Regions from separate parts of the Enterococcus sp. AAFC-DPL-5182 genome, predicted to be linked through region 2. Evidence: predicted binding sites of a transcription regulator. Region 2 holds the regulator's gene; each other region holds the start of a gene.
What was found. Region 2 encodes NrdR, which represses ribonucleotide reductase genes. Its sites were predicted from a motif close to ACACNATATATNGTGT; they were not measured.

Region 1: a site for NrdR is predicted at 1,460-1,475, ahead of nrdD (anaerobic ribonucleoside-triphosphate reductase). Genes of this name have one in related genera too.
Region 3: a site for NrdR is predicted at 2,631-2,646, ahead of pnuC (nicotinamide riboside transporter PnuC). Genes of this name have one in related genera too.

Annotation. Positions count from the first base shown of each region.
Region 1 is NZ_CM177101.1:1,002,902-1,007,433, forward strand. It holds gene nrdD (anaerobic ribonucleoside-triphosphate reductase) at 1-1,397, opposite strand, end outside; gene AC4BB7_RS04650 (ABC transporter ATP-binding protein) at 1,707-2,474, shown strand; gene AC4BB7_RS04655 (ABC transporter permease) at 2,464-4,532, shown strand, end outside.
Region 2 is NZ_CM177101.1:1,611,407-1,615,938, reverse strand. It holds gene dnaI (primosomal protein DnaI) at 1-187, opposite strand, end outside; gene AC4BB7_RS07415 (replication initiation and membrane attachment family protein) at 187-1,593, opposite strand; gene nrdR (transcriptional regulator NrdR) at 1,606-2,091, opposite strand; gene coaE (dephospho-CoA kinase) at 2,972-3,568, opposite strand; gene mutM (DNA-formamidopyrimidine glycosylase) at 3,572-4,408, opposite strand; gene polA (DNA polymerase I) at 4,507-4,532, opposite strand, start outside.
Region 3 is NZ_CM177101.1:1,118,156-1,122,687, forward strand. It holds gene gatA (Asp-tRNA(Asn)/Glu-tRNA(Gln) amidotransferase subunit GatA) at 1-1, shown strand, start outside; gene gatB (Asp-tRNA(Asn)/Glu-tRNA(Gln) amidotransferase subunit GatB) at 1-1,431, shown strand; gene AC4BB7_RS05145 (diacylglycerol kinase) at 1,448-2,506, shown strand; gene pnuC (nicotinamide riboside transporter PnuC) at 2,774-3,463, shown strand; gene AC4BB7_RS05155 (deoxynucleoside kinase) at 3,479-4,120, shown strand; gene rlmD (23S rRNA (uracil(1939)-C(5))-methyltransferase RlmD) at 4,228-4,532, shown strand, end outside.

The sequences.
Region 1 (4,532 bases), 610 kb from region 2:
AACGCATCTTTCATAATTTCTAAGCGTTCAGCAAGAAGTGTCCAGAACTTATCCACATCACCATGAGCTTCCATAGCAATTCTAGGGAGATTTAGAGTAACAACGCCTAAGTTCATACGACCAACATTGATTTCTTCTCCTTGTTCGTCTTTCCATCCTTGTAAGAAAGAACGACATCCCATTGGTACTTTAAAGCTTCCCGTTAAATCAACTAATTTATCATAATTTAAAATATCTGGATACATTCTTTTTGTCGCACATTCCAATGCAAGTTGTTTTACATCGTAGTTTGGATCAGTTTCATTTAAGTTTACACCGCGTTTTAAAGTAAAAATCAATTTAGGAAAAATCGCCGTTCTTTTTTCACTACCTAAACCATTGATTCTAATTTGTAAAATCGCTCGTTGAATCTCACGTTCAAACCAGCTTAATCCTAATCCGAAACCTAATGAAGTGAATGGTGTTTGTCCATTAGATGTGAACAATGTATTGATTTCGTATTCTAAGCTTTGCATAGCGTCATAAATATCTTTTTGTGTTTTTGCTTTGGCATATTCTTCTTGGCGCGCAGAACCATCGATCCATTCTCTGGCATCATCTAAATGTTTTTGATAATTTAATTCAGCAAATGGAGCTAATAATTCATCCACACGGTTAGCAGAACAACCACCATATTGACTAGAAGCTACGTTTGCTATGATTTGAGAAATTTGGGCTGTAGCCGTTTGAATCGACTTAGGTGATTCGACTTCAGCATTGCCGATCTTGAATCCATTATTTAGCATCCCTTTAAAATCAATCAAACAGCAGTTTGTCATTGGGGTATATGGATGATAATCTAAATCATGATAATGGATGTCGCCTTTTTGGTGTGCATTTGCAACATGAGGAGGCAGCATTTTCAAACCAATTGATTTACCTACAATGCCGGCAGTCAAATCACGTTGTGTATTAAAAACATCACTATCTTTATTCGCATTCTCATTTACCACAGACTGGTCTTTGTTGATCAATTTACTAATTGTGAAATTGATGTCAGTGGCTTTACTACGCTCAAAATCACGACGTGTGCGATAGTTGATGTATTCTTCTGCCAGTTCATATTCATTTTTCGTAAGTAATATATGTTCGACGATATTTTGAATTTCATAAATTTTGACATTATCTGAGAAGCGATCTGAAATTTCTTGATCAATTCGTTCGACGATTTCTTGGATGCGCTCATGAGCAAGTGGATCCAAAGAACCTCGGATTTTTTGTTCAGCTTTGATCAAGGCATCATAAATTTTTTGATCATCAAAATCAACCAACCGTCCATCTCTTTTGACGATTTTCATCGTGCTCAAGGTGGAATTAGTAGAACTCACTTCATTATTAGCTTGCTTTATCTCCATCATTTGCTACCCATCTCCTCATAGATTTATTCCTTCCTTATCATAAAACAATTCATTGAATCTTTCAACTATATATAGTGTGAAATTTAATTTATATTCCTGTGTAGTAACTACATATAGTGTTTATGAGAAATGAAAATAAAGTGAAAACAACTCCCTAAAAGGTTTGTGGAAATTGTCACAACATTTAACTTAGAAAAATAAGTTATTACTAAAAAAATTTTTATTATTACTTAATTGTAAGAGGAAACGATGTTCAGTTGCACTAAATATTGGTAGAATAAGGACAATGAATAAACTGGAGCGAAATCTATGAAAAAAATTTTAGAAGTGAATCATTTAAGTAAATTGTATGGCTACCGAAGTAATCGAGTACAAGTTTTAAATAATATTTCCTTTTCTGTTGAACAAGGCGAATTTGTTGGTATCATGGGTCCAAGTGGGGCGGGGAAGTCAACATTATTGAGTACAATATCAACCATCGCACTACCAACAACTGGGAGTGTCCAAATCGATGGTCAAGATATTTTGAAAATGCGAGATAATCAAATCAGTGATTTTCGCCGAAAAAAATTAGGGTTTATTTTTCAAAACTTTAATTTAATGGATACACTGACTGTCAAAGATAATATCTTGCTGCCTTTAGCTGTAGATCGGATACCGTTGGTTGAGATGGAGCAGCGTTTAAGCCATGTTACAAGCGTTTTGGGAATCGATCAATTGTTGAGCGCTTATCCAAATATGATTTCAGTTGGTCAAAAACAACGTGTAGCCGCAGCACGAGCATTGATCACCAAACCTAAGATCATTTTTGCAGATGAACCTACTGGATCGTTAGATTCAAAATCAGCGGCTGAGTTGCTTCAATATATGACCAATATGAACTTACAAGATGATGCAACAATCATGATGGTCACCCATGATCCTTATACTGCGAGTTATTGTAATCGTATTTTATTTATCAAAGATGGTGTGATTTTTTCAGAAGTCGTTCGTCAAGGCTCAAGAAAGGAATTCTTTAACCGAGTGATCGATATGCAGGCAACGATTGGCGGAGGTGGGCGTGCCAATGATTTTTAACTTGTCTTGGAAAAATTTTAAAGGTCAATTTCTCAACTACTTAGTTTATTTTGTCAGTATGACTTTTGCGGTAGTTGTTTACTACTGTTTTAGTGCGATCACCTACAACAGAACATTAGCTAATAGAGTTGGGCAAGAGGTTCATATCAATGGTGCGATGAATTTGGGTGGCATTTTGGTCGTGATCATGATTTTAGGTTTTATGTTTGCAGCAAATCATTTCTTCTTATTAAAAAGGGGAAAAGAAATTGGTCTGTATCATTTAATTGGTATGCGAAAAGGACAGATATCTTTTTTGTTTTTTGTGGAAACACTGATCTTAGGGGCATTATCGTTAGTTACGGGGATTCTTTTGGGCATTGTTTTTTCTAAATTGTTTTCTATGATTTTAGCAAAAGCAATGTTTTTACAAGTAGAAAGTCTGTTTTTTGTTTCGATTCCATCTATGATCCAAACAAGTCTAGCATTTCTTTTTATGTTGTTAATGGTTTCACTACGAAGCAGTTGGTTAGTATATCGCTATCAAGTGACAAATTTGTTTAAGCCAATTGAGAAAAGTATGGAGAATTCAAAGAAACTACCTATATTGAAGATTTTTTTAGGTATTCTAGGCATTCTATTTATTTTCACAGGGTACTTTTTATCGTATAATGTTATTCGTTTCGGCACTATTTTAATGCATACGAGATTTGGTTTTGCTGGTTTTTTCATTGCGCCACTGGTAATTATGGTTATTTGTATCGTAGGAACATATTTATTTTTTAAATACACGATGTATCTGATTGCCTTTTTATTTGGTAAGAGTAAATTCAATTATTATCGAAATTTAAATATGCTGGCAGTGGGAAATACAAAGCTTCATATAAAAAGAGGTGGAAATACATTATCTGCGGTGACAGTTTTTATTGCGATTGCTTTAGGAATGATCGGTGGTGCAGCTTCTGTCTATACAATCGGTATGAATTCAGTAAATGTAACGACACCAACCGATTTTATGGTAGCTGAGAATGATTTAAAAAAAGTCACGCAAATAATCGAAAAGGAACCGGATACAACAATCGATTCTCTAGTCACATTAAATTATAAGTTGACGGGTAGTCAATTTCATCTTAAAATTGGACAGGAAGAAAATCAAAATACAGTAAGTCCAATAAACCTATTGTCACTTTCAAATTATCAGGAATTTCAAAGAATAAACCCTTATTTAAAAGATATTGAATTGAAAAATGATCAAGATATCGTTGTTTTAGATAGTATTCAAAATATTTTAAGTGGATTTATTCGTTATGGCTCTACTTTCAATTTACCTGATGGAATAAAACTCCATGTATCTGAGATAAGGCCGGATTACTTAGGTCAAGAATTAATGAGATATAGTTTTACAACAGTCGTTGTATCAGACGAACAGTTTGAAGCAGTAAATTCAGGGATAACATATAAACTAATGGCTTTTAACATTAATGCAAAAGATGAAGAAGTACTTGCAAATAGGTTATCTGAGACCGTAAAACCTAAATGGGAGACTCCTGTTTATTACAAGTATCAGTGGAGGAACAATCAATTGAAGGGTTATACCGACAAAACTAGCCGGGAGCCTGAGAAAAAAAATGACCATGAATTTTCTGAGGATGATGAACAGGAATATTGGCAGTTAAACTACACTAGTCGTTTTTCGGATTTGAGATATCAGCGAAGAGTTATGGGGTTATTCATTTATGTAGCCATGTTTTTGGGCATCCTAGCATTGATTATCACGGGTAGTATTTTGATGCTGCAACAATTTTCAGAGGCTGAGCGAGAAAAAGAAAGTTATGATTTATTAAAGAAGATTGGTATTCCTAAGAAGGAAATCACCAAACTTGTTTATCAGCAAAATAGTATCATCTTTTTTCCGCCTATGATCATTGGTGTTTTACATGCCTCTTTTGCAATTTATGTGTTTAGTAAATATATATCAAGTTCTGGTTATTGGTTGGCCTATCTTTCTTGTGGTCTGTTGATTTTGGTTTATCTTGCTTATTATTTCTTAACTTCTGCGATTTATTCGCGTATCATCCA
Region 2 (4,532 bases):
CTTGAACAAATTCATATAATTTTGAATAACTCTTCCGAATATCATCATCTGTTAATCGGTCACGATTTTCCTGAATAAACGTTTGGACATCTGTATCTTTCAATACAACCTCAACTAGCTCATTGTATCGCTCATTCATATCTCTGCTTTGAATGATTTTTGACATTTCTTTCCCTACATCTTCCATTAATTGCCACCTCCTTTACTCAAGAAATCTTGAATTTCTTTATCTAGCCTTGCTTGTTCCTCTTTTGATAATTTTTGTTCTTCTACTGGGTTTTCTACCCAATCTGGTAACGTCTCTTGACGAATCGGCCGATTATTTTGACCATAACGTTGTCTTGTTTGTTTTTGTTCCTTGCCTTTTTTAGCGATTTCACGTACATGTTCAATGGCCTTTTCTGGTGAGAAAATACCACTTTGCGCCCATTCATTGGCAATTCGATTCACGTAATCAGCTTTCAGTGTAGGCTGTTTTTGGATATTGTAGACGTAATTGATTAAAACATTGATCACACTGTTAGGCAATCCAGATTTACTCACTAAATATTTGACTAGCGAACGTTCTTGGGGCGTTGTGTACCCACCGCGTTCGTTTTTTAAAGCTTCCAAATAATTTAGAGGGAAATTTTTTTCACTATCCATGATCATTTGAATATCTTGTGTCGAAAAACCGTTCATTTTTAATGAATTATAACGGTACGTTTGTTGATCTTCAGCAGATAAATCAACAGAATCATTTTTTTGAAACTCACTAGTTTTTTGTTTTTTATCTGGGTCATAAGTTCGATAGACCGCTCTTTCAAAGTCTTTGATATCAATCTTGCTTGTATAATAGTCAAATGATTTAGAGCAAAAATCGATCATATCCAATTCAGTGATTCCAAATAAATTGTGAAAAACAAAGACTTCTTCTTTGAATCCATTACTATTATCCGGCAGCTTAATTCCTAATTTTTCGATTCCTTGAAGAAAGTACGACCAGTCAAAACTTTCATTAACTGCACTTACTGTTTGTGCAGGGCGTGGATCGATAAAAGATTGCTCCATTCTGCTTAACTGTTCACTATGAGATAGAATTTGCTCCTCTTTGAAAACATAAGCATCTTTAAATCCAACTGAAACTTCCGCATAACCAGTTAAGTTTACAAATGTTGGTTGAAACCGTTCAAATAATTTGTCTAATTTTCTTTGTCCCACACTATTCAAAAGTGTCAACGACAGAACTTCATCTTTAAAAAAACGTTCAGCAGTTTCAGGGTGATTTAAACGATACATGAAATGCACACCTAACTCAGAATCGTTTTTTGCAAAAGTCGACAACAGTCCAATCCCTTCTAGCTTTTTTCGGGCTGTTTCGATTTGTTTTATACTCATATCCATCATCGTAATCAAATCAGCATGAAAAAGTGATTCACTAGTACCTTTCCCTTCCACTTCCGATAAAAGTGTCAAATATAAACTGAACGCTTCGGCACCAATAATCGGTTGATATAAAAGCGTCAATATCGTTTGTTCTTGATTGGATAATGGATAAGGTACGGCTACTTGAAAAATACTTTTAGGATGGACTTCTTTCCAACTGTCTTTCAAAGAAAGACCTCCTTATTCATTGGTTGTATCTGAATTTGAAGATTTTGCTTTATCCACGATACCTTGCAGTTCTTTTAAGAAGACACTCATATCTTTAAATTGACGATATACACTAGCGAATCGAATATACGCAATTTCATCTAAATTGACTAAATCTTCCATAACATACTCACCAACTAAAGTAGTTGAAACTTCATTTTCACCCAAACTACGAACACGGTTTTCAACATTATCAACGATTTGTTCCATTTGTTCCATGGCCACTGGACGTTTTTCCGCAGACCGAATCAACCCACGTAAAATTTTCTCTCTATTAAATTCTTCCCGATCACCATTTTTCTTGATAACAAGTAGCGGAGCTGCTTCGATTCGCTCGAATGTTGTAAATCGGTAATTACAATTTTCGCATTCTCTACGACGACGAATTGCACGCCCATCATCTGCTTGACGGCTATCAATTACACGGGAATTATTATGATGACATCTTGGACAACGCATAATATTCACCTCATTTTATCTTATGCTATCTATTTATAAAGTTTCGTTTTAATTTACTCTCCATATTATAACATGAAATGCTTCAGAAACCAGACATTAACTGTTACTTCTTAACCATTTTTTTTAGTTTATTCAGATTTCATTTAATAACAATTTTCTAGATTCAAAAAATAACTGAGTAAGATAACAGGCTAAATGTCTTGTCTTGCTCAACTACTCTCTTGTTAAAGTTCTGTTTTGTCTCTCATTCCACACTCCATATTCTTCTGAGCCATATAGCTCCAAACTCGATTTAGAGATAATAGAACGATTGCCTATGAACTATAAAATAGAAAGTAAAGAAACACAATCCATTTATCTCGATTTGCTAAATCGTTTCTGGGAATAGCAAGATATGACAAGGAATAAACGGACTCAATGTTAATGGAGCCTATAAAATAAACGAAAAATCGTTCATTATAAAAATTAGTCAATATACATAGTTATGATTGATTTAAACTCGGTTGAATTTTTTTCAATTAGTTAAATTAACCATTCTTTAATCGCATCACCCCTAATCTTTACCTCATGACTTATCATACTTATCAGACCAACATATTCACCTAAATTAACGCTACTTCTTTTTTCTTTCTATTCTCCATTCCCTTTTTGTTTTTTACATTTCTGTTGTTCAAAAAAGAGAATACAGATTTCAAGATATCGATTATGTTTACCGACACAATATCGTTATTTTAAATTAGATTTTACAAACAGCTTCAAAGTAGGTTGAAATTTATCAAAAACAAAAAAGATGTATAATCAGCAGTTATACATCCTAAACTTTTTTCAATTCATCGTAAAATTTAAATTTCCGAAAAAACAATTATGCATCTTTGTTATACTATAAGAAATTATTTTCTAATACCCAGTCCTTCACTATTTTTTCTGTTTCTTGAATGCTTTTTTGATTATCAAATATTATATCAGCTTTTTCTTTTTTCTTTTCAATTGACAATTGACTATTTACTCGTTGATTCGCTTCAGTTTCAGTTAAATTATCTCGTTTCATCAAACGAATCATCTGAGTTTTTTCAGGTACATAGACAACGGCTACTTTGTCAACAAACGCATCATACCCACCTTCGTATAATAAAGGTATATCCACAACAATCAGCGAAGCTTCATTTTTTTTGGCTGCAATCTGAGATAAAATAGCCTCTTTGAGAAATGGGGATAATAATTCATTTAATTGTGTTCTTTTTTTTTCATCTGAAAAAACAATGTCTCCAAGTTTTTTTCGATCTAATGATCCATCTGAGTATAATACCTCTGAACCAAAAGTAATTGCTATTTTTGTTAATGCCGGAGTTCCTATTTCAACAATTTCCCGAGCGATCACATCGGCATCTACCACAGGAAATCCTAATCCTTTAAATACGTTAACAACCGTACTTTTCCCCGTTGCGATTCCACCAGTCAAACCTAAGACCATTCCCATTGATCAATTCCTCGCTTTCAATGTCTGGCACTTCGGACAAAAATGGGTCCCTCGTTGAGCGACTTTTATTTTCTTAATTGGTGTTGCACATCTTGGACAAGGTTTTTCCGTCTGACCATAGACATTTAATGAGATTTGAAAAGTCCCAGCTTCCCCCAGTGCATTTAAATAACTGCGAATTGTTGTTCCGCCGGCTTCAACAGCACGTCCAAGAACATCAATGATTGCATGATATAGCCTTTCGACTTCTTTAGGTTTTAAAGTATCAGCTGGCTGTTCTGGATGAATTTTTGCTTCCCACAATGCTTCATCTACATAGATATTACCTAGTCCTGTCACTAAACGCTGATCTAATAACAGTGGTTTGATTGCTTTGTGGTGTCTTTTTAACCCAGTACGAAATTCTGATAGTTTAAACGATGCTGGTATCGGTTCAGGACCTAGCGCTAAAATCCCCTTGTATTTTTCTCCTTGATCTTTCGCCACTAACACCATCCGTCCAAATTTCCGAACGTCAAGATATCGTAATTCTGTTCCATCCGTAAAGGTGAAAATCACGTGAGTATGTTTAGTACGTTCTTCTTCCGGATCATGGGTTTCGTATTTTCCTTCCATTCTCAGATGGGATATCATATCGTAATTGGTTAATTTAAAAATCAAAAACTTCCCTCGACGTTCCATTTTTTCGATTTTTTGACCAATCAACTGCTGTGCAAAGATATCCGTTTCTGGTGATTCAATGATTCTCGGCCACAAAATCGTGACTTCTTCAATCGTTTTCCCTACAACTAATTTTTCTAACCCTTTTCTGACTGTTTCAACTTCTGGTAATTCAGGCAACTTTCATCTCTCCTTAGAAGAAAAAGACCGAAACGAACAAATCAAAGATTTAAAAACCTTTTTTTGTTTGGTCAGTCTTTTTCAATTATTTTAATTAATTATTTTGCTTCATACCATGTCTTGC
Region 3 (4,532 bases), 490 kb from region 2:
ATGAATTTTGAAACTGTCATTGGACTTGAGGTCCACGTAGAATTAAAAACAAATTCTAAAATCTTTTCACCTGCACCGGCTCATTTTGGTGCGGAACCAAATAGCAATACAAATGTGATCGACTGGGGTTATCCAGGCGTATTACCTGTAATGAATAAACAAGCACTTGAATTTGGAATGAAAGCAGCGCTTGCGTTAAATTGCGAAATCTCAAAAGATACGCATTTTGACCGTAAAAACTATTTCTATCCAGATAATCCCAAAGCCTATCAAATTTCTCAATTCGATCAACCGATCGGTCACGACGGCTGGATCGATATTGAAGTCGAAGGCAAAACAAAACGCATCCGTATCGAACGTGTGCATTTAGAAGAAGATGCTGGGAAAAATATCCATGGTGATGGCGGTTATTCTTATGTTGATTTAAATCGTCAAGGGACACCGCTGATCGAGATCGTTTCAGAAGCGGATATGCGTTCACCAGAAGAAGCCTATGCTTATTTAGAAGCAATCCGTTCAATCATCCTATTTACAGGCGTTTCAGATGTGAAAATGGAAGAAGGCTCAATGCGTTGTGATGCCAACATTTCTTTACGTCCGTATGGTCAAGAAGAATTCGGAACAAAAGCAGAGCTTAAAAACTTGAACTCAATGAGTTTTGTTAAAAAAGGTCTTGCATTTGAAGAAAAACGTCAAGCGAAAGTGTTATTATCTGGTGGAGAAATCCAACAAGAAACACGCCGTTTTGATGAAACAACAAACAAAACATTGTTAATGCGTGTTAAAGAAGGTTCAAGTGACTACCGTTACTTCCCAGAACCTGATGTGCCTCGTTTTGCAATCGATGATGAGTGGATCGAGCGTGTTCGTCACAGTTTACCTGAAATGCCGGCTTCTCGTCGTACTCGCTACATCAAAGAACTAGGCTTACCAGAATACGATGCAATGGTTCTAACGTTAACAAAAGAAATGTCCGATTTCTTTGAAGCTGCATTAAATGAAGGCGCAGATGCCAAACAAGTATCTAACTGGTTGATGGGTGAAGTTTCGGCTTACTTGAATAGTGAGAAAATCGAGTTACCAGATACAAAATTAACACCTAAAAACTTAGCAGGTATGATCACATTGATCGAAGATGGTACAATCAGTTCTAAAATCGCTAAAAAAGTTTTTAAAGAATTAATTGAAAATGGTGGAGATGCCAAAGAAGTTGTTGAAGCAAAAGGTTTAGTTCAACTATCAGATCCATCACAATTACTACCAATCATCAATGAAGTGTTGGATAATAACCAACAATCTGTAGATGACTTTAAAAACGGAAAAGACCGTGCTGTTGGCTTTTTAGTAGGTCAAATCATGAAAGCAACGAAAGGCCAAGCCAACCCGGGTGTTGTAAATAAACTGTTACAAGAAGAATTGGCAAAACGCTAGAAAGCAGCAGATGAGTATGAAAAAAGCAAGAGTGATTTATAATCCAACCTCAGGTAAAGAGCTAGTCAAAAAAAATCTAGCTGATATTCTTTCCATAGTGGAAGAATGTGGATATGAAACGAGTGCTTTTGCTACAACTCCAGAAGAAAATTCCGCGAAAAATGAAGCGCGCCGTGTTGCAGAATTAGGTTTCGACTTAATTGTTGCAGCAGGTGGCGACGGAACGATCAATGAAGTCGTAAATGGTATTGCTCCTTTAGATAAACGACCGTCTATGGCGATCATTCCTGCTGGAACAACCAATGATTATGCAAGAGCCTTAAAAATTCCTAGAGATAATATCGTTAAAGCAGCAGAAGTCATCAAAAAAAATCAAACAGTCAAAATGGACATTGGTAAAGCAAAAGATAGTTATTTCATCAATATTGCAGCTGGTGGTCATTTAACTGAACTGACCTATGAAGTTCCTTCAGAATTAAAGAGCATCTTTGGTTATCTCGCTTATTTAGCAAAAGGAGCAGAAATGCTGCCAAGAGTGAAACCAATCAAAATGCGAATGGAATATGATGAAGGTGTTTACGAAGGTAATGCTTCGATGTTTTTCTTAGGATTGACTAATTCTGTGGGTGGTTTTGAAAAGATTGCACCTGATGCAAAGCTAGATGATGGCAAGTTTTCTCTAATAATTGTGAAAACAGCCAATGTTTTTGAGATTTTACATTTAGCAGCATTAATGCTCAATGGTGGTAAACATATAGAAGATAATCGTTTGATCTATACAAAAACCAGTCATTTACACGCTGAAACACTTGAACCAAATAGCCGTATGATGATCAACTTGGATGGTGAGTATGGCGGTGATGCACCGATGGAATTCACGAATTTGCACCAGCATATTGAAATGTTTGCCAATGCAGATGCGATTCCATCTAATGCGATTATGGGATCGGTTTTGGATGATTATGATGGTGAATCAGATGATGAAGATGAATATCTTGAAACAAGTAAAGAGTTTGTAAAAGAAGTTGAACGTTTAACTGATGAAGACATTGATAATAATGGGAAAATTGGTTGATTGTTCAAAACAACAAAAAGTACCTAAGACATGTTTGTCTTAGGTACTTTTTTGTTTCCTTCTAGATGAATGGAAGAATGAAAAAACAATCTATATACAATATATAGATTCTGAAAATTAAAAAACACAATATCTTGTATAAAAAAAGTCTCATAATCAATAATTGAGAAGAGTTCTCATTGACTTATGATTGAATCAAAGGTAAATTAGATAAGTCGTCATCTCTGCAGAAAATGATAAATATGGTAAGTGAAAGGTTTGTTTGATATGGGGTCAAATTTTGTTATAAATGATTTTAGAGGTTGGCAAAGAAAGAATTATCTTTTTTTATTTATGATGATTTTTGTACAATTATTTGCTTTTGTTTGTAATCCATCTAGTTGGATTACATTAGTGGGCGGTTTATCAGGTATTATCTGTGTTAACTTAATTGCCCAAGGAAAGGCTAGCAATTATATATTCGGATTTATAAGCGCAGTAATCATAGGATATTTTGGGTTTAAAACACGTGTCTACGCTGAGGTTCTCCTTCAAAGCTTCTATATTGTAATGGATATTACAGGTCTATATACTTGGCTAAAAGTTAGTACGGATGGATCTGGAAATGTAACAGAGGTAAAAATACTGAAAGGTATTCAATGGCTATATGCAGGACTAGTTTGGCTTGGGATTGGTGTTGTTGCTTATTTTATTTTGGGATTTGTTAATGATGCTCAACAAATGCTTGATGCCGTAACGTTTAGTGTATCGGCAACAGCCATGTTGTTGATGATCAAAAGATATCAGTCACAATTTGTTTTTTGGTTATTAGGAAATTTATTTTCTATAGTATTATGGTTTAGAGCAGGAACGCATGCTGGTGGTGATTATGCGTTGTTCGTTATGTATTGTATGTATACAATCAATTCTATTTACGGTATGATCCATTGGTTAAAAATAAAAAAAAATAATCATTAATAGGTAGGGAGTTCGATGGCAGTGATCGTTTTAGCAGGAACAATTGGAGCAGGAAAATCAAGTTTAACAGAAATTATTTCAGAGCACTTAGGATCAGATGCATTTTATGAATCAGTTGATGACAATGAAGTCTTGCCTTTATTTTATGCAGATCCAAAAAAATATGCCTTTCTATTACAAATTTACTTTTTGAACAAACGATTTGATAGTATTAAGCAAGCACTTTCGCATGAAAATAATGTATTAGATCGCTCAATATATGAAGATTCGTTATTATTTCATTTAAATGCGGATTTAGGCAGAGCGAATGAGACAGAAGTAAAAGTGTACGATTCTTTATTAGAAAATATGCTGGAAGAATTACCTTATGCAGCGAATAAAAAACGTCCAGATTTACTAGTACACATTAAAATATCTTTTCCTAAAATGTTAGAGCGCATTCAAAGACGAGGACGTCCTTATGAGCAAGTGGAACAAGACCCAGCATTGTACGATTATTATAAAGAATTGAATCGTCGTTATGAAAATTGGTTTGAAGAATACAACGAAAGTCCCAAAATTCAAATCGATGGTGACAAGTATGATTTTATTGAAAATGAAGAAGCAAAAAAACAAGTGATCCAGTTGATTGAAAATAAACTAGCGGAAATTGATTAAATAGAAAGATTAATTTTTACTTCTTTTAGCCTAGAAACAATCTCTCTATTGCTTTTCTAGCATTTTTTCATTAGAATGAGAGAAGTGCATTAAAGAAGGAGCGACTTATGAATAATTTTCCCGTGAACAAAAATGAAACAATCGAAGTTGATATTATTGATCTGACACATGAAGGAATGGGTGTTGCCAAAGTTGATGGCTACCCGCTTTTTATAGAAAATGCTTTACCAGGTGAAAAAATGGAAATCAAAGTACTGAAAGTCGGTAAAAGTTTTGGTTATGGAAAAGTTGTAACGATTCTAAAATCAAGCGAAGACCGTGTACCAGTCAAAGATGCCAATTTTACTAAAGTTGGGATTAGTCCATTACAGCATTTAGCGTATGGTGCTCAATTGACGTTTAAAACCGACCA